Regions from separate parts of the Pseudomonas silesiensis genome, predicted to be linked through region 1. Evidence: predicted binding sites of a transcription regulator. Region 1 holds the regulator's gene; each other region holds the start of a gene.

The links. The regulator sigma-54, encoded in region 1, starts transcription at its own class of promoters, with help from an activator protein. The targets are predictions, from matches to a motif close to ANTGGCATNNANNTTGCTNT.
Positions count from the first base shown of each region.
Region 2: glnK (P-II family nitrogen regulator) is a predicted target of sigma-54. The motif match lies at 3,157-3,176, and genes of this name have one in related genera.
Region 3: PMA3_RS20730 (circularly permuted type 2 ATP-grasp protein) is a predicted target of sigma-54. The motif match lies at 3,447-3,466, and genes of this name have one in related genera.

Region 1 is NZ_CP014870.1:5,656,463-5,661,707, reverse strand. Features, by position in the region: gene PMA3_RS25130 (ZIP family metal transporter) at 1-267, shown strand, start outside; gene PMA3_RS25125 (HPr family phosphocarrier protein) at 376-651, opposite strand; gene rapZ (RNase adapter RapZ) at 667-1,524, opposite strand; gene ptsN (PTS IIA-like nitrogen regulatory protein PtsN) at 1,527-1,991, opposite strand; gene hpf (ribosome hibernation-promoting factor, HPF/YfiA family) at 2,004-2,312, opposite strand; gene PMA3_RS25105 (RNA polymerase factor sigma-54) at 2,387-3,880, opposite strand; gene lptB (LPS export ABC transporter ATP-binding protein) at 4,064-4,789, opposite strand; gene lptA (lipopolysaccharide transport periplasmic protein LptA) at 4,789-5,245, opposite strand, start outside.
Region 2 is NZ_CP014870.1:6,592,374-6,597,618, reverse strand. Features, by position in the region: gene PMA3_RS29345 (YifB family Mg chelatase-like AAA ATPase) at 1-676, opposite strand, end outside; gene PMA3_RS32885 (hypothetical protein) at 1,084-1,254, opposite strand; gene PMA3_RS29340 (HigA family addiction module antitoxin) at 1,447-1,710, shown strand; gene PMA3_RS29335 (BRO-N domain-containing protein) at 1,716-2,243, opposite strand; gene PMA3_RS29330 (accessory factor UbiK family protein) at 2,710-2,964, opposite strand; gene glnK (P-II family nitrogen regulator) at 3,379-3,717, shown strand; gene PMA3_RS29320 (ammonium transporter) at 3,753-5,090, shown strand.
Region 3 is NZ_CP014870.1:4,710,496-4,715,740, forward strand. Features, by position in the region: gene PMA3_RS20715 (c-type cytochrome) at 1-90, shown strand, start outside; gene PMA3_RS20720 (transglutaminase family protein) at 236-1,045, opposite strand; gene PMA3_RS20725 (alpha-E domain-containing protein) at 1,042-1,992, opposite strand; gene PMA3_RS20730 (circularly permuted type 2 ATP-grasp protein) at 2,005-3,414, opposite strand; gene PMA3_RS20735 (ribonuclease E inhibitor RraB) at 3,905-4,246, opposite strand; gene PMA3_RS20740 (hypothetical protein) at 4,466-4,699, opposite strand; gene PMA3_RS20745 (PLDc N-terminal domain-containing protein) at 4,924-5,115, opposite strand; gene PMA3_RS20750 (hypothetical protein) at 5,195-5,245, opposite strand, start outside.

The DNA.
Region 1 (5,245 bases):
GCGGGGATGTCCCGGGTCAAGGCATTCCTGATTGGCGCGGCGTCAGGGTTGGTCGAGCCGGTCTTTGCGCTGTTGTGCGCCTGGCTGGTCAGCCTGGCCGAGATGCTGTTGCCGTTGGGCTTGGCGTTGGCGGCGGGGGCAATGCTGTTGGTGGTGACCCATGAAGTCATTCCCGAGTCGCGTCGACACGGTCATGACAAGCTGGCCAGTCTTGGATTGTTGATCGGGTTTTGTTTGATGATGGTGATGGATACGGCTTTGGCGTAATACGGCCTGTGTAGGAGCGAGGCTTGCCCGCGAATGCCGTTACGCAGTGGAACTGATGAACCGTGTCATCGTTCTTCGCGGGCAAGCCTCGCTCCTACAAGGGCGAGTTTACTCACCTTCGTCGAAGTAGTTATTGATCAGCGACACCAGCGCATTCAGCGCCTCATCGGCCTGCTCGCCTTCGGTACTCAAATGAATCCTGGTGCCCTTGCCAGCCGCGAGCATCATCATCGCCATGATGCTTTTGCCATCGACTACCGAGTCCGGGGTGCGTCCCACCCTGATCGTGCAATCCTTGAACTGACCGGCAACCCCGACAAATTTGGCGGAAGCACGGGCGTGCAGGCCCAGCTTGTTGATGATTTCGATTTCCAGAGCAGGCATCGCGATGTGAATCCTTTAGCTGAGGTCGCGGTGGCGAACCTGGACGTTCTTCAGGGTATTTTGCAGGGCCTGACCCAGGCGTTCGGTCAGGTAGACGGAGCGGTGATGCCCGCCGGTGCAGCCAATGGCGATGGTGACGTAAGCGCGATTGCTGGCCGCAAAGCGGGGCAGCCACTTGAGCAGGTAGGTAGAAATGTCCTGGAACATTTCTTCGACGTCCGGCTGTGCTGCCAGGTAGTCGGCGACCGGCTTATCGAGCCCGGACTGTTCGCGCAATTCCGGCTTCCAGTAGGGATTCGGCAAACAACGTACGTCGAATACCAGGTCGGCGTCCACCGGCATGCCACGCTTGAAACCGAACGACTCCACCAGGAACGCCGTACCGGGTTCCGGTTGATTCAGCAAACGCAGCTTGATGGTATCGCGCAACTGATACAGGTTCAGGTTGGTGGTGTTGACCTTGAGATCGGCGAGGTCGGCAATCGGCCCGAGCAGCATGCTCTCATCGCTGATCGCCTCCGCCAGTGAACGGTTGGCATTGCTCAGCGGGTGACGCCGGCGGGTCTCCGAAAAACGTTTGAGCAAGGTTTCTTCGTCGGCGTCCAGATACAGTACATCGCACTGGATATGCCGGCTGCGGACTTCTTCCAGCAGCTCGGGAAAGCGTGAAAGGTGGCTCGGCAAGTTACGCGCGTCGATGGACACGGCAACCAGCGGCTGGGCGAGCTCGGTGTGGATCAACGCACGTTCGGCCAGCTCCGGCAGAAGCCCGGCAGGCAGGTTGTCGATGCAGTAGAAGCCGTTGTCCTCGAGAACATCGAGCGCGGTACTTTTACCTGAGCCGGAACGGCCACTGACGATGATCAAGCGCATGATTAATGACCGTTTTGCTCGTCCAGGACAACCTGATACAAGGCTTCATTGCTCGGGGCGCTGCGCAGCTTATCGCGTACTTCCTTGCGATCGAGCATGCTGGCGATCTGGCGCAGCAGCTCCAGGTGCGCATCGGTAGCGGCTTCCGGGACCAGCAGCACGAACAGCAGGTCAACCGGGGCACCGTCGATGGCGTCGAAATCGATGGGAGCGTCCAGATGCATCAAGGCACTGACGGGTGAGGTGCAGCCCTTGAGCCGACAATGGGGGATGGCGATGCCGTTGCCAAAACCGGTCGAGCCGAGTTTTTCACGGGCAATCAGAGCCTCGAAGACATCTTGCATCTCCAGATCCGGCACTTCTTTATGGATGAGGTTGGCAATTTGCTCGAGGGCTTTCTTTTTACTGCCGCCCGGCACGTTCACGAGGGAACGGCCGGGGGTCAGGATGCTTTCAAGTCGGATCATGGGTTGGGAGTGTTAACGACCGGTCGCGCCCTGGAGGAGGCTCTGGGTCTTTTCCTTATGCTTTTTGAGTTGTTTATCCAGCTTGTCGGTCAATGCGTCGATGGCCGCGTACATATCGGTATGTTCCGCGTTGGCGACGACTTCATTGCCGGGAATATGCAGCGTGGCTTCGATTTTCTGCTTCAGCTTTTCGACCGTCATCGTGACCTGCACGTTGGTGATCTTGTCGAAGTGCCTCTCCAATCGTTCGAGTTTTTCGCCGATGTAGGTGCGAAGAGGTTCGGTCACTTCCAGTTGGTGTCCACTGATGTTGACTTGCATACAGCTTCTCCTTCGTTGCCAGTGCATAAAGCGGCAGGCAGAAATGCCTGCCACTGGAACGCTGTGGCGTGGCTCTACATCAACCGCTTGCGTTCGCTCGAAGGCGCGATCCCGAGGGATTCGCGGTACTTGGCGACGGTGCGGCGAGCCACCTGAATGCCTTGTGCCTCCAGTAAACCAGCGATCTTGCTGTCACTCAACGGCTTTTTCTGATTTTCCGCTGCAACCAGTTTTTTGATGATCGCGCGGATCGCCGTGGACGAGCATTCACCGCCTTCCGAGGTGCTGACGTGGCTGGAAAAAAAGTATTTCAGTTCATAGATGCCCCGGGGGGTATGCATGAATTTCTGCGTGGTCACCCGGGAAATCGTCGACTCGTGCATGCCCACCGCCTCGGCAATGTCATGCAGCACCAACGGCTTCATGGCTTCGTCGCCGTACTCCAGGAAGCCGCGCTGATGCTCGACGATCTGGGTGGCCACCTTCATCAGGGTTTCGTTGCGGCTCTGCAGGCTCTTGATGAACCAGCGGGCTTCTTGCAACTGATTGCGCATGAAGGTGTTGTCGGCACTGGTGTCGGCGCGGCGCACGAAACCGGCGTATTGGGCGTTGACCCGCAGCCGTGGCACCGATTCCTGGTTCAGCTCCACCAGCCAGCGCTCGTTGTCCTTGCGCACGATGACATCGGGGACGACGTATTCGGCTTCGCTGGACTCGATCTGCGAGCCAGGACGCGGGTTGAGGCTCTGCACCAGCTCGATCACCTGGCGCAGTTCATCTTCCTTGAGCTTCATGCGGCGCATCAGCTGGCTGTAGTCGCGGCTGCCAAGCAGGTCGATGTAATCGCTGACCAGACGCTTGGCCTCGGCCAGCCACGGGGTCTTGGCGGGCAATTGGCGCAATTGCAGCAACAGGCATTCGCCCAGGTTGCGGGCGGCGATGCCGGCGGGTTCGAATTGCTGGATGCGATGCAGGACGGCTTCTATTTCGTCCAGTTCGATGTCCAGTTCCGGGTCGAAGGCTTCGAGAATTTCCTCGAGGGTTTCGTCCAGGTAGCCCTGATTGTTGATGCAGTCGATCAGGGTCACGGCAATCAGGCGATCGGTGTCGGACATCGGTGCCAGGTTCAGTTGCCACAGCAGATGGCTTTGCAGGCTCTCACCGGCCGATGTACGGGTAGTGAAGTCCCACTCGTCGTCATCGTTGCTCGGCAGGCTGCTGGCGCTGGTCTGGTAAACGTCTTCCCAGGCGGTATCGACCGGCAGTTCGTTGGGAATGCGCTCGTTCCAGTCACCTTCCTCGAGGTTATCCACCGTCGGGGCGGTTTCCTGGTAGGAGGGTTCCGTCACATCGGCGTTGGGTTGCTGTTCGGCTTTGTCGGCCAAGGGGTCGGCGTTATCGAAGTCGTCGCCTTCTTCCTGGCGTTCGAGCATCGGATTGGACTCCAGGGCCTCCTGGATTTCCTGTTGCAGGTCCAGGGTCGACAATTGGAGCAGGCGGATGGCCTGTTGCAGCTGCGGTGTCATCGTCAGCTGCTGGCCCATTCTCAAGACTAGCGATGGTTTCATGGCAGGGGCTTAACACCTTATTCGCCGGCGCACATGCGCCATCCACTACAGGGCGCCGGAGCGCCAAACATAAGCAAATTATATGCCCGAAACTTTAGCGTTTGCCTAGAGCGTTGTAACAATAAAAAAGTGTTGATTTTTTATCGAGACAAGCGCTTGAGCGACAGCTGGACACCTCAGCGCCTACAGGCGGAACTCATGGCCCAGATACACTTCCTTGACCAGCTCGTTGGCCAGGATGGTGTCGGAGTCGCCTTCGGCGATCAGTTGGCCATCGTTGACGATATAGGCGGTTTCGCAGATATCCAGGGTTTCGCGGACGTTGTGGTCCGTGATCAGCACACCAATGCCCTTGGCCTTGAGGTGATGGATGATCTGTTTGATGTCGCCTACCGAAATCGGGTCCACGCCGGCGAAGGGTTCGTCGAGGAGGATGAATTTCGGATTGGTGGCCAGTGCCCGGGCGATTTCCACGCGGCGGCGCTCACCACCGGACAGGCTCATGCCGAGGTTGTCGCGGATGTGGTGGATATGGAATTCCTGCAGCAGGCTTTCCAGCTCCTTGCGACGACCAGCCTTGTCGAGCTCCTTGCGGGTCTCGAGGATCGCCAGGATGTTATCGGCCACCGAGAGCTTGCGGAAGATCGACGCTTCCTGCGGAAGATAGCCGATACCGGCTTTCGCGCGACCGTGCATCGGCTGATGGCTGACATCCAGATCATCGATCAGTACGCGGCCCTGATCGGCCTGTACCAGGCCGACGATCATGTAGAAGCAGGTGGTTTTGCCGGCGCCGTTAGGGCCGAGCAAGCCGACGATCTGACCGCTGTCGATCGACAGGCTGACGTCGCGCACGACCTGGCGGCTCTTGTAGCTCTTGGCCAGATGCTGAGCTTTCAGAGTTGCCATTACTGGGCCTTTTGCTCGTCGGTTTTCTTTTTCGGCTGGATCACCATGTCGATGCGCGGGCGCGACTCGGTCACCTTGTTGCCTGTAGCGCGACCGGCGCTCGCCAGTTTCTTCTCTGTGTCGTAGACGATTTTCTCGCCCTGGGTGACGTTGTTGTCCTTGTCGATGACTTTGGCGCGATCGATCAGCACGACGCGGTTTTGCGAGGCGTGGTACTGGATAGTGACGCCATAGCCCTGAACCGGCTTGGTGTCGCCGGCGGTCTGCAGTTGCTCGAAGTAGGCGAGGTTGCCCACCGAGGTCACCACGTCGATATCGCCGGCCGGGGTGCGGGTGATGGTCACGGTGTTGCCGGTGACCTTCATCGAACCCTGGGTGATGATCACGTCGCCCTTGTAGGTGGCAACGCCATTCTTGTCGTCCAGTTGGGCATCGTCGGCTTGAATGCGGATAGGC
Region 2 (5,245 bases), 940 kb from region 1:
GGGTCTTCCCCGTTCCCGGTGGCCCGCTGAACAGCAGGTTATGCGCGCCCGCCGCCGCAATCAGCAACGCACGCTTGGCCGCGAGCTGGCCCTGCACTTCGTTCAAGTCGGGATAGGGTTTGCTGGCATGCATCAAGCCATCCGAAACGTAAGGCTCGATGGGCGTATGACCATTGAAATGCGCAACGGCTTCCAGCAGATGATCCACCGCAATCACCTTCAACCCCGACGCCAGGCATGCCTCTTCGGCATTGGCCCGCGGCACCAATAATGTCCGTCCCGCCTTGCGCGCAGCCAGTGCCGCCGGCAACACACCACGCACGGCCCGCACTGCACCGGACAGCGCCAATTCCCCAAGGCATTCCACATCGTCCAGCGTCAAGGTCGGCACCTGGACACTGGCCGACAGGATCCCCAAGGCAATCGCCAGATCGAACCGCCCGCCGTCCTTTGGCAAATCGGCGGGAGCGAGATTCAACGTGATGCGCCGCGCCGGAAATTGCAGACCCGAATTAATGATCGCGCTGCGCACGCGGTCCTTGCTTTCCCTTACGGCTGTTTCGGGTAAACCGACCATCGTCAGGGATGGCAAACCGTTGGCCAGATGGACTTCCACGGTGACGGCGGGGGCATCCACGCCAATCTGGGCGCGGCTGTGGACGATGGAGAGGGACATGGTCGTTCCTTGAGCTGACACGAGGACCGCTTCCTGCGGTTTTTTAAGGGTAGTCGAGCTGGAAGAAGGCGCTGAAGTAGACGTTTACAAGAAGTATCAATGACCCGTCTATGACGCCCAAAATGGCGACTTGACTATAGGCTGGCATTAACGAATCATCGTTTTTGAGGACTGCAACTGCGCATTCGTCGGAACTGGGCACCAGCTAAGGCCCCCCCGCATTTTTGGCAGCAGAGAAAGCTGGTTTCTCTGAAGTAGTGACGATGGCTTCGCCTATCGGATTCTGAACCCAAGGTCGCAAGGCTGGGAGCTAAAGAATTGCTGCGACTACTCCTCAAAATTACCTAAAAGGCGTCCGTTGGACGCCTTTTTTTTCTGATTCGGTATTGCGCGTGGCACCTGTCCGACTACCTTCTTTTGCCGGCCAGTAAACCAATTGGCTCAAGTTCTTTGCCGTGCGCGGCGGCGACTTCAAAAAAGCGGCGTTGATTGGCCGATATATTTCCGGCCAGTCGAAGCGCTTCGGCGTGAAACGCTGCAATTTGTAGCAGTTTTGCCTTTCGCTTTTTTTTGCTCATACACACCTCCTGCTAGATCTGACCACAGAAGGTAACGGGGGAGACGGGATTACAAAATCAGGTGTGAGAGGCAGTTTTTGTAGGACTGTTCCGAAATGTATGAAGGCCAATGCCTGAATGGCGGGGGCGCTCTTGTGTGCTCGAGGGTGCTGCTTATGATCACAGCAGATCAAGCCACCCGGAGAAGGGAACATGAACACTAATGGAATGCGCTCGATTCATCCCGGAGAAATCCTTGAGCAGGAGTTTCTTGAGCCATTGGGCGCCACGGTGGCTGATCTTTCTAGCCAGTTTCCTGATTTCGAGATTGAACTGACAAAACTTGTAGCGCAGAGCACGGGTGTCAGTCCGGACCTTGCCAGGAAGCTGGCCACTCTCTTCAATACCACGCCCGATTTTTGGCTGAATCTGCAATCGACCTACGAAGTGCGCAGTGACGATATCGAGCGTGGTTAGGTTGTCTATAACGACTGGAGTACTCGCGACGCTTTTTTCCACCACGGCACATTGACCGCATGTTGTGCCGATTCTTCATTCTGCAGCAGGTGCGGCACATCCTGCAGCCGAATCCACGGGTGGTTGTTCCAGTGCAGCAGGCTCAGCGACATCTCTGGCCAATTCAGCCGGCTCAGAGTCGGGCGTTCGGTTGAGGCGGGTTGCTGGGCGTCTCTGAGGGCCGGGACTACTTCGTGAGTCAGCCACTCGCGCAGGGCTCGGTATTCGGGGCAGTAGTGATAGACCAGTAGCGCGTAGACACCTGATTCGCTGATCAGCAGCGTGTTTTCGACGCGGCCGTGGGTGAGTGTTTTTGCGGTTTGGCGTTGGTCGGGGTCGAGTTTTCGGAGGGTGCGTTCGTCGAGGAAGAGGCGTAGCAGTCGGCCGAGGTCGCGGGCGCTGAACCAGGGTTGGTTTTGCAGGAGGAGGGCGTGGAGGTGGAGGTTGTGGCGGGTGAAGATGTGGGGGGTTAGATAAGTGTCATCGCTATTCATTGATACAGCTCCTTTTGCTTGAAAGGGCTGCCAGCAATCGTCGCCAAACAATTGGGTGGCAGCTGTACGCGGGTTGGCGAACCGGAGCAAAAGGAACCCGGCAGACCCGAAGGCCTCCCACGCACAACCGCCATGACTCGAGTCGATGGTCTTCGTGCGCCTTAAGCTTTCCAGGTCGCCAAACCCAGTGCTGAACATTCAGCATTGGGTGAGCTTAGGAACCGGGGCTTTGCGGCGCAATCGGACGGCGGTGGTGATGTTTGTAGGACGTTGCTGAGATGGTTGCGGGGCGTAGGATCAAGAGATCGTCCGAGGACGCGGCCTGAGCGTTCGACTGCTTCTACATCTCTGTTGGCAGATAGGCCGCCTTCGCTGGCAAGCCAGCTCCTACAGGGGGGCTGCATTTCAAATCAGGGGTTATTCGGTTGGCGGGTTGAGCTTGGCTTCCAGCTCGGCCACTTTCTCTTCATGGCGGGTTGAGCTTGGCTTCCAGCTCGGCCACTTTCTCTTCAAGGCTCTCCAGCCGTGCCCGGGTCCGTGCCAGCACGACCATCTGGCTATCGAACTCTTCCCGGCTCACCAGATCCAGTTTGCTGAAGCCGCTCTGCAACAAAGCCTTGAACTGGCTTTCGATTTCGCTTTTCGGCAGTGGGTTGTCGCCGCTGAAGAGGCGGGAGGCGGTGCCGCTCAGGGCATCGAGGAAGTCTTTGGGCGCGAGCATGGGAAATGTCCTGGAAACAATGGCGAGCAGTGTATCACGCAGTGTCTATAGTCAATCCCGACTGCAAGGATGCACGCTTTTCGCGCATGGGGACGGACGGTATCGCACTGTTGTTGTGCGTATTCGGCGGACCCTTCTGGCGCAGGGTCGGGTGGTTGCGATCAAGCCATTGAATTCATGGGTTTTTGTGGAGATGGCAAGCTTTCTGCTTAGGCGGTAGTGACCCATGCACTGATGCAGTCGCTGTGACGAATGCAGTGCGCCGAGCGAAACGGGGAGTTTCGTGAGGAGCGGTTAGCTGGCGTCGGACGGGCAGGTAAGGCCGACGATGCGTTACAAAGCCAGGCACTGCGCTTAGACTTGAGTCGGGTTTGTTTTCCTGGGGCAAGTCCACCAATTCGGGAGAGAGTTTTCATGAAGCTAGTCACTGCCATCATCAAGCCGTTCAAGCTGGACGACGTACGCGAGTCGCTGTCCGAGATCGGCGTGCAGGGCATTACCGTTACTGAAGTCAAAGGCTTCGGTCGGCAGAAGGGTCACACCGAGCTGTATCGCGGCGCGGAATACGTGGTCGATTTTTTGCCTAAGGTGAAAATCGATGTCGCCATTGACGACAAGGATCTGGATCGGGTTATCGAGGCGATAACCAAGGCGGCCAACACCGGCAAGATCGGTGACGGCAAGATCTTCGTGGTCAATCTGGAACAGGCGATTCGCATCCGTACCGGCGAAACCGATACCGACGCAATCTAAGCCGCCACAAACCCAACGCCCCAGGAGAAAACAATATGACTCTGCGTAAATTCGCAGGGCTAGGAGCCCTGTTGTCCCTCGTAATGCCCAGCCTGGTCATGGCGGCAGACGAAGTGGCGGCCCCAGTCCTCAATTCGGGTGACACTGCCTGGATGCTGACCTCGACAGCCCTCGTGCTGTTCATGACTATTCCCGGCCTCGCGCTGTTCTACGGCGGCATGGTTCGGTCGAAAAACATTCTTTCCGTGATGATGCAGTGCTTCGCCATTACCGGTCTGATCAGCATTCTGTGGGTCATTTATGGCTACAGCATCGCGTTCGACACCACCGGCATGGAGCAGGGCGTCGTCAACTTCAACTCGTTCTTCGGCGGCATGGGCAAGGCGTTTCTCGCCGGTGTCACGCCTTCGAGCCTGACCGGCCCCGCGGCGCTGTTCCCCGAGGCGGTCTTCATTACCTTCCAGATGACGTTCGCCATCATCACCCCAGCGTTGATCGTCGGTGCTTTCGCCGAGCGGATGAAGTTCTCCGCCATGCTGATCTTCATGGGTATCTGGTTCACCCTGGTGTATGCACCGATCGCGCACATGGTCTGGTCCGGCAACGGCGGCCTGATGTGGGACTGGGGCGTGCTCGACTTCGCTGGCGGCACCGTGGTGCATATCAACGCCGGTATTGCGGGTCTGGTCTGCTGCCTGGTACTGGGCAAGCGCAAAGGCTTCCCGACCACCCCGATGGCGCCGCATAACCTCGGCTACACGCTGATGGGCGCTGCCATGCTGTGGGTCGGCTGGTTCGGTTTCAACGCCGGTTCCGCTGCAGCGGCCAATGGCACTGCCGGTATGGCGATGCTGGTCACTCAGATCGCCACCGCGGCTGCCGCACTGGGCTGGATGTTCGCCGAGTGGGTCACCCACGGTAAACCAAGCGCACTGGGTATCGCCTCGGGCGTGGTAGCGGGTCTCGTTGCCATCACGCCGGCCGCAGGTACCGTGGGCCCGATGGGCGCGCTGGTGATCGGTCTGGCAGCGGGCGTGGTGTGCTTCTTCTGCGCCACCACCCTGAAACGCAAACTCGGTTATGACGATTCCCTGGACGCGTTCGGCGTGCACGGTATCGGCGGTATCCTCGGCGCGATCCTGACCGGTGTATTCGCCGCTCCGGCCCTGGGTGGTTTCGGTACCGTGACCGATATTGGTGCACAGGTCTGGATCCAGCTCAAGGGGGTGGGTTTCACCGTGATCTACACCGCGATCGTTACCTACATCATTCTCAAGGTGCTGGACGCTGTCATGGGGCTGCGCGTTACCGAAGAAGAAGAGGCTGTCGGCATCGACCTGGCACTTCACAACGAGCGCGGCTACAACTTGTAAGAACGCGCATAAAAATTTGCCCGGCTTGCCGGGCATTTTTTTGTCTGGAGTTTGTCAGTGAAGGAACAGCTGAAAGGTTTTTTCGTACAGGTTTCGAGACGTTTACGCAGCGTGTTTTTGTACGGCCAATGGCTTACATGATTGAAGGAATATTA
Region 3 (5,245 bases), 950 kb from region 1:
GGGTTTACGGCGGCTGTGTTGCCTGACGGGGACCTGGAGATGTTGGTGGGGTATTTGAAGCATATGGCGGGGCGCAAAGTTAAGCCCTGACACATACCCCTGTAGGAGCCAGCGGTGCGGCGATCCGACTTGCCGGCGAAGGCGTCTTCATGGGCGGTGCAAGGCTTGAGGCCGCCTTCGCCGGCAAATCGGATCGCCGCACCGCTGGCTCCTACAGGGCTATGCTGTGATCAGATTATTGTTGTTGGACTGAGATAATCGGCATCGGCGTCGGCGAAACAAACACCTTCGCATGCATCTGCTCAGACCCTCCGCCCCGACGCATGCCGCGCACCGGGCAGGCGTCCAGGTAATCCAGGCCCACCGCCAGTTTCAGGTGGCGCTCGGGCCGGGCCAGTTCATTGGTCACATCGAAGCTGTACCAGGCATCATCGAGCCAGGCTTCAGCCCAGGCGTGGCTGGCCAGGTGCTCGCAGTCCTCGCTGTACAGATAGCCCGACACATAACGCGACGCAATTCCCAGGCTGCGGGCGCAGGCGAGGAACGCATGGGTGTGGTCCTGGCATACACCCGAACGCCCGGCGAAGGCTTGGGCGGCGCTGGTGTCCACGACGGTAGAGCCCGGGGTGTAGGTCATGTGCTGGTTCAAGCCATGCATCAAGTCGATCAGCGCCGTGCGATCCCGGCGTTGCTTGCAGTGCTTGCGGGCAAACGCGCGCAGGGCTTCGTCGGCTTCGGTCAGCCGGGTGAAACGCAGGAACGGCAGCGCCGACTGGCTCTCGTGCTCGGCTTCGCGCAACTCATCGATGTCCACCTGGCCCCGGGCACCGATGATGATGGCTTCATGGGGCTCGTCCATGGTCAATACATGCAGGATGTTGCCAAACGGATCCAGTTGCGCGCGCACCGGGCGCGGCAGGTCGAGCTGCCAGCTGAGCACGTGCTGGCGCTCGCTGTCGTGGGGGGTCAGTCGCAAGTACTGGATGCTCGCCCGCACCTGATCTTCGTAGTGATAGGTGGTCTCGTGGCTAATGGAAAGTCTCATGCAGCCTCCAGGTAAGAACTGTGAATGGCGTTGCCCAATTGGCGCACCAGCGGGATGAACTCGGTCAGCCAGGTGTGCAGGCCTTCGTCGAGAATTTCGCTGATGCCGGTGTAGCGCAGGCGCGCGTCCATTTCCGCCGCCAGGCGTTGCGCGGGGCGGCCGTTGGCGCCCGGCAGCTGAGCGAGAATCTGGTCGATCTCTTCGGTACAGGCCCGCAACGAACGCGGGACGTCGGCACGTAGTAGCAACAGTTCGGCGACATGCCGGGCACCGGGCGCGTCGCGGTAGATCTCGGTGTAGGCCTCGAACGAGGACAAGGCCCTCAACAAGGCACTCCACTGGTAATAGGCGTGGGCCGTGCCGTCGCTGACCGCTTCGGCCTGGTCGCCGGCCATTTCGTAGCGTGCATCGAGCAGGCGCAAGGTGTTGTCAGCCCGTTCGATAAAGGTACCCAGACGAATGAAGCGGAACGCGTCGTTACGCATGATCGTGCCGTAGGACGCGCCGCGGAACAGGTGGGAACGTTCCTTGATCCACTCGCAGAAACGGCTCATGCCATAGCGACTCAAGCCCTGGTTGGCGATCCCGCGAATTTCCAGCCAGGTGGCGTTGATGTTTTCCCACATGTCGGCGGTGATTCGCCCACGTACCGCATGGGCGCTGGCCCGCGCCGCGCCGAGGCAGCTGTAGATGCTGGCCGGGTTGGCGGCGTCCAGGGCGAAGAAATGCAGCAGCCGCTCGGCATGCAGCTCGCCATGACGCTCCAGGTAATCGTCCAGGGTGCCGGTAATCAGCAACGGCATGGCGAGTTCGTGCAAACCGTCTCCGCGACCATCCTGTGGCATCAGCGACAGCGAATAACTGATGTCGAGCATCCGTGCGAGGTTTTCCGCCCGCTCCAGGTAACGCGACATCCAATACAAATCCGAGGCAGTTCTACTTAACATGGCAGGCTTCCTTCAATCCTCGACCACCCAGGTGTCCTTGGTGCCGCCGCCCTGGGAGGAGTTCACCACCAGGGAGCCTTCACGCAGGGCGACACGGGTCAAACCGCCGGGCACGACCCGGGTTTCGCGGCCAGACAATACAAACGGACGCAGGTCGATATGGCGTGGGGCGATGCCGTTTTCGACAAAGGTCGGACAGGTTGATAAAGACAAGGTCGGTTGCGCGATGTACGCGTGGGGTTTGGCCTTGATCCGCGCGCGGAAGGCTTCGATTTCCGCCGCCGTCGCCGCCGGCCCCACCAGCATTCCATAGCCGCCCGACCCCTGGGTCTCCTTGACTACCAGCTCTGGAAGATTGGCCAGGACGTGGGACAGTTCAGAGGGATTACGACACTGCCACGTCGGCACATTCTTCAGGATCGGCTCTTCATCCAGATAGAAACGGATCATGTCGGTGACGAATGGATACACCGACTTGTCGTCCGCCACCCCGGTACCAATGGCATTCGCCAGCACCACGTTGCCGGAGCGGTACGACGACAACAGCCCCGGAACGCCGAGCATCGAGTCCGGGTTGAACGCCAGCGGATCGAGGAAGGCATCGTCGAGGCGCCGGTAAATCACGTCGACGGCTTTCGGCCCGTCCGTGGTGCGCATGAACACCTTGTCGTCACGCACGAACAGGTCCGCGCCTTCCACCAGTTCAACACCCATTTCCCGGGCGAGAAATGCATGTTCGAAAAACGCACTGTTGAAGCGGCCCGGCGTCAGCACCACCACGCTGGGGTTATCGATCGGGCTTGAGCTTTTCAAGGTATCGAGCAACAGGTTCGGATAATGATCGATCGGTGCAATGCGTTGCGCCGCGAACAGTTCGGGGAACAGGCGCATCATCATCTTGCGGTCTTCGAGCATGTAGCTCACGCCGCTCGGTGTACGAAGGTTGTCTTCGAGCACGTAGTACGTGCCGTCGCCATCGCGTACCAGGTCGACACCGGAAATGTGCGAATAGATATCCCGGTGCAGATCCAGCCCTTGCATCGCCAGCTGGTATTGCTCGTTGGCCAGCACTTGCTCGGCCGGGATGATGCCGGCCTTGATGATGCGCTGTTCGTGATAGAGGTCGGCGAGGAACATGTTCAGCGCCTTGACCCGCTGGATACAGCCCCGTTCGACCACCCGCCATTCACTGGCGGGTATGCTGCGGGGAATGGTGTCGAAGGGAATCAGGCGCTCTGTCCCTTGCTCGTCACCGTAGAGCGTGAAGGTAATCCCGGCGCGATGAAACAGCAGATCGGCCTCGCGTCGCCGTTGGGCCAGAAGCTCATCAGGCGTTTCAGCCAGCCAACGGGCAAACTCCCGGTAATGCGGGCGGACCTGGCCGCCGGCATCGTACATTTCATCAAAATAGGTGCGGATCATGCCGTACTCCTTGTCACCCGGACTTACAGGCCTTCGCAAGGCCCGTGCCATCGGCATAAACGCTTAAATATCAATCAGTTGGATAATAACGCCGCAACCACCGCACCAATCCTGTGCGGTAAATGCCCCAAGCTGATCGCCCCCGCTTCATTGCGAAGCAATGTGTTCGCCTATCAGCAGCATAGTCAGAGTTGATTTCACTGCCCGGGAGTCGATGCGGATAATTTGCGCATTCGCTGGAAATGCTCACTTGACTTCCCTTTTAGCCGCCCGCTCAGGCGGCTTTTTTTTGTTTCCAAACCTGTAGGAGCGAGCTTGCTCCGGGCGGCGTTCCGACGATGGTCGTTAACGATAACGCGTGTTCGCTGGTTAAACGCGGCGCTATTGAGTCCATCGTCGGAACGCCGCCCGGAGCAAGCTCGCTCCTACACAAACGAAAACGGCCAACCCGAAGGTCAGCCGTTAGTGGATGTTGTCGCTGTTCATAGTGTTATGCGAGTCGCCCTCGTACCTCCTGCTTGACGCCCCAGCCTTCGATGATCCCGCCCAGAGGCTCGACCACGGCTTCGAAGTCCTGCTCGAAGTCGCCGATACCGTCGTAGGTGGCGTACATCACTTTACTCAGTTCCAGATACCACGCGCCGTCATCGCGCACGCTGATCTGGGCATTCAAGGATTCACCACAGTAATGCCCTGCCGCCCTGCGTGCCCGCTCCTCGTCCGGGAAAATGGCGTAGAACTCGATGGGATGGAATCGTGAAAAGTCGAAACCGCCTTCTTTCATGCGGCGCAGCACGCTGCTGCTGATGTCTTCTTGATAGGCTGTGCTCATGAAACGTCCCCCTCAACTTGATGGATAGACTTTCCGTTTTCCCGGCACACGCAATCGAATGGTGCGAGTGATGCGGCAACACTATTGCCGGTGGGAAGCAAGCATGTAGCTGACAAGACCAGACCTTAGCGATCCGTTCGCTGATCTCGCTTGCAGAGTAGCCCCAAGAGAGAGGCGCTGCCAAGGTCTGGTTGTTTCACGAATGTGCCAGGAAGTATTTCAGACGGGAGTAATGCCGAGGATTTGTATGCTGTTCTGAGCCTTGAGACTTTTGACGCTCGCATCAGCGGTTCGCCCTTCCAGATCATTCAGATCCAGTTCGGCAGCGACAGGAAGGAGACGGGCCTTGATCAGTTTGGCGGCGTGCTCGTTGTCCGGGCATTCGTCGCACTCGAAGACTTCGTCGACTGTTTCACCGTGATCATCCACGAAAGTGATTTTCCACTTTTGCATCAGTGCCTCCTCGAACAAACCCGCAAGTGGGCTTACATGTATCTGGACTTTTGCCCTGCCTGTTCGTTCAACAGGTTTACAGCGCGCCAGATGAAAAAACCCGGATCCTGTGGGAGCGTGGCTTGCCCGCGATGGGGTCACTGCGGCGTATCAGACAGACCGCGGCGTATGCATCGCGGGCAAGCCACGCTCCCACAGGGTTTGATGTCGGTTGTGGGGACCGGTCAGACCCGCACATTACCCCGTGGTCCGGCGATGGCCCATATGATCAGACCCAGGACCGGCAGCAGCAGGATCAACAGCACCCAGACGATCTTCATCCCGGTGTCGGTGCCACTTTTGAGCACGTTGATGATTGCCCAGATGTCCAGGGCAAGAATGATCAGGCCAACCAGACCATTGAACGTGGAACCCATGGTGTCGCTCCCGAAGAGTGGTGTGCACTCTTAGGATAGCTCGCCCAGAGGGTTCCGTTTTATTCGGCCCAGGGTGGCGTCAGACGTGGATCGCCACTTTCAGGGCTTCCAGCGAAGGCGCGGCAGCGAT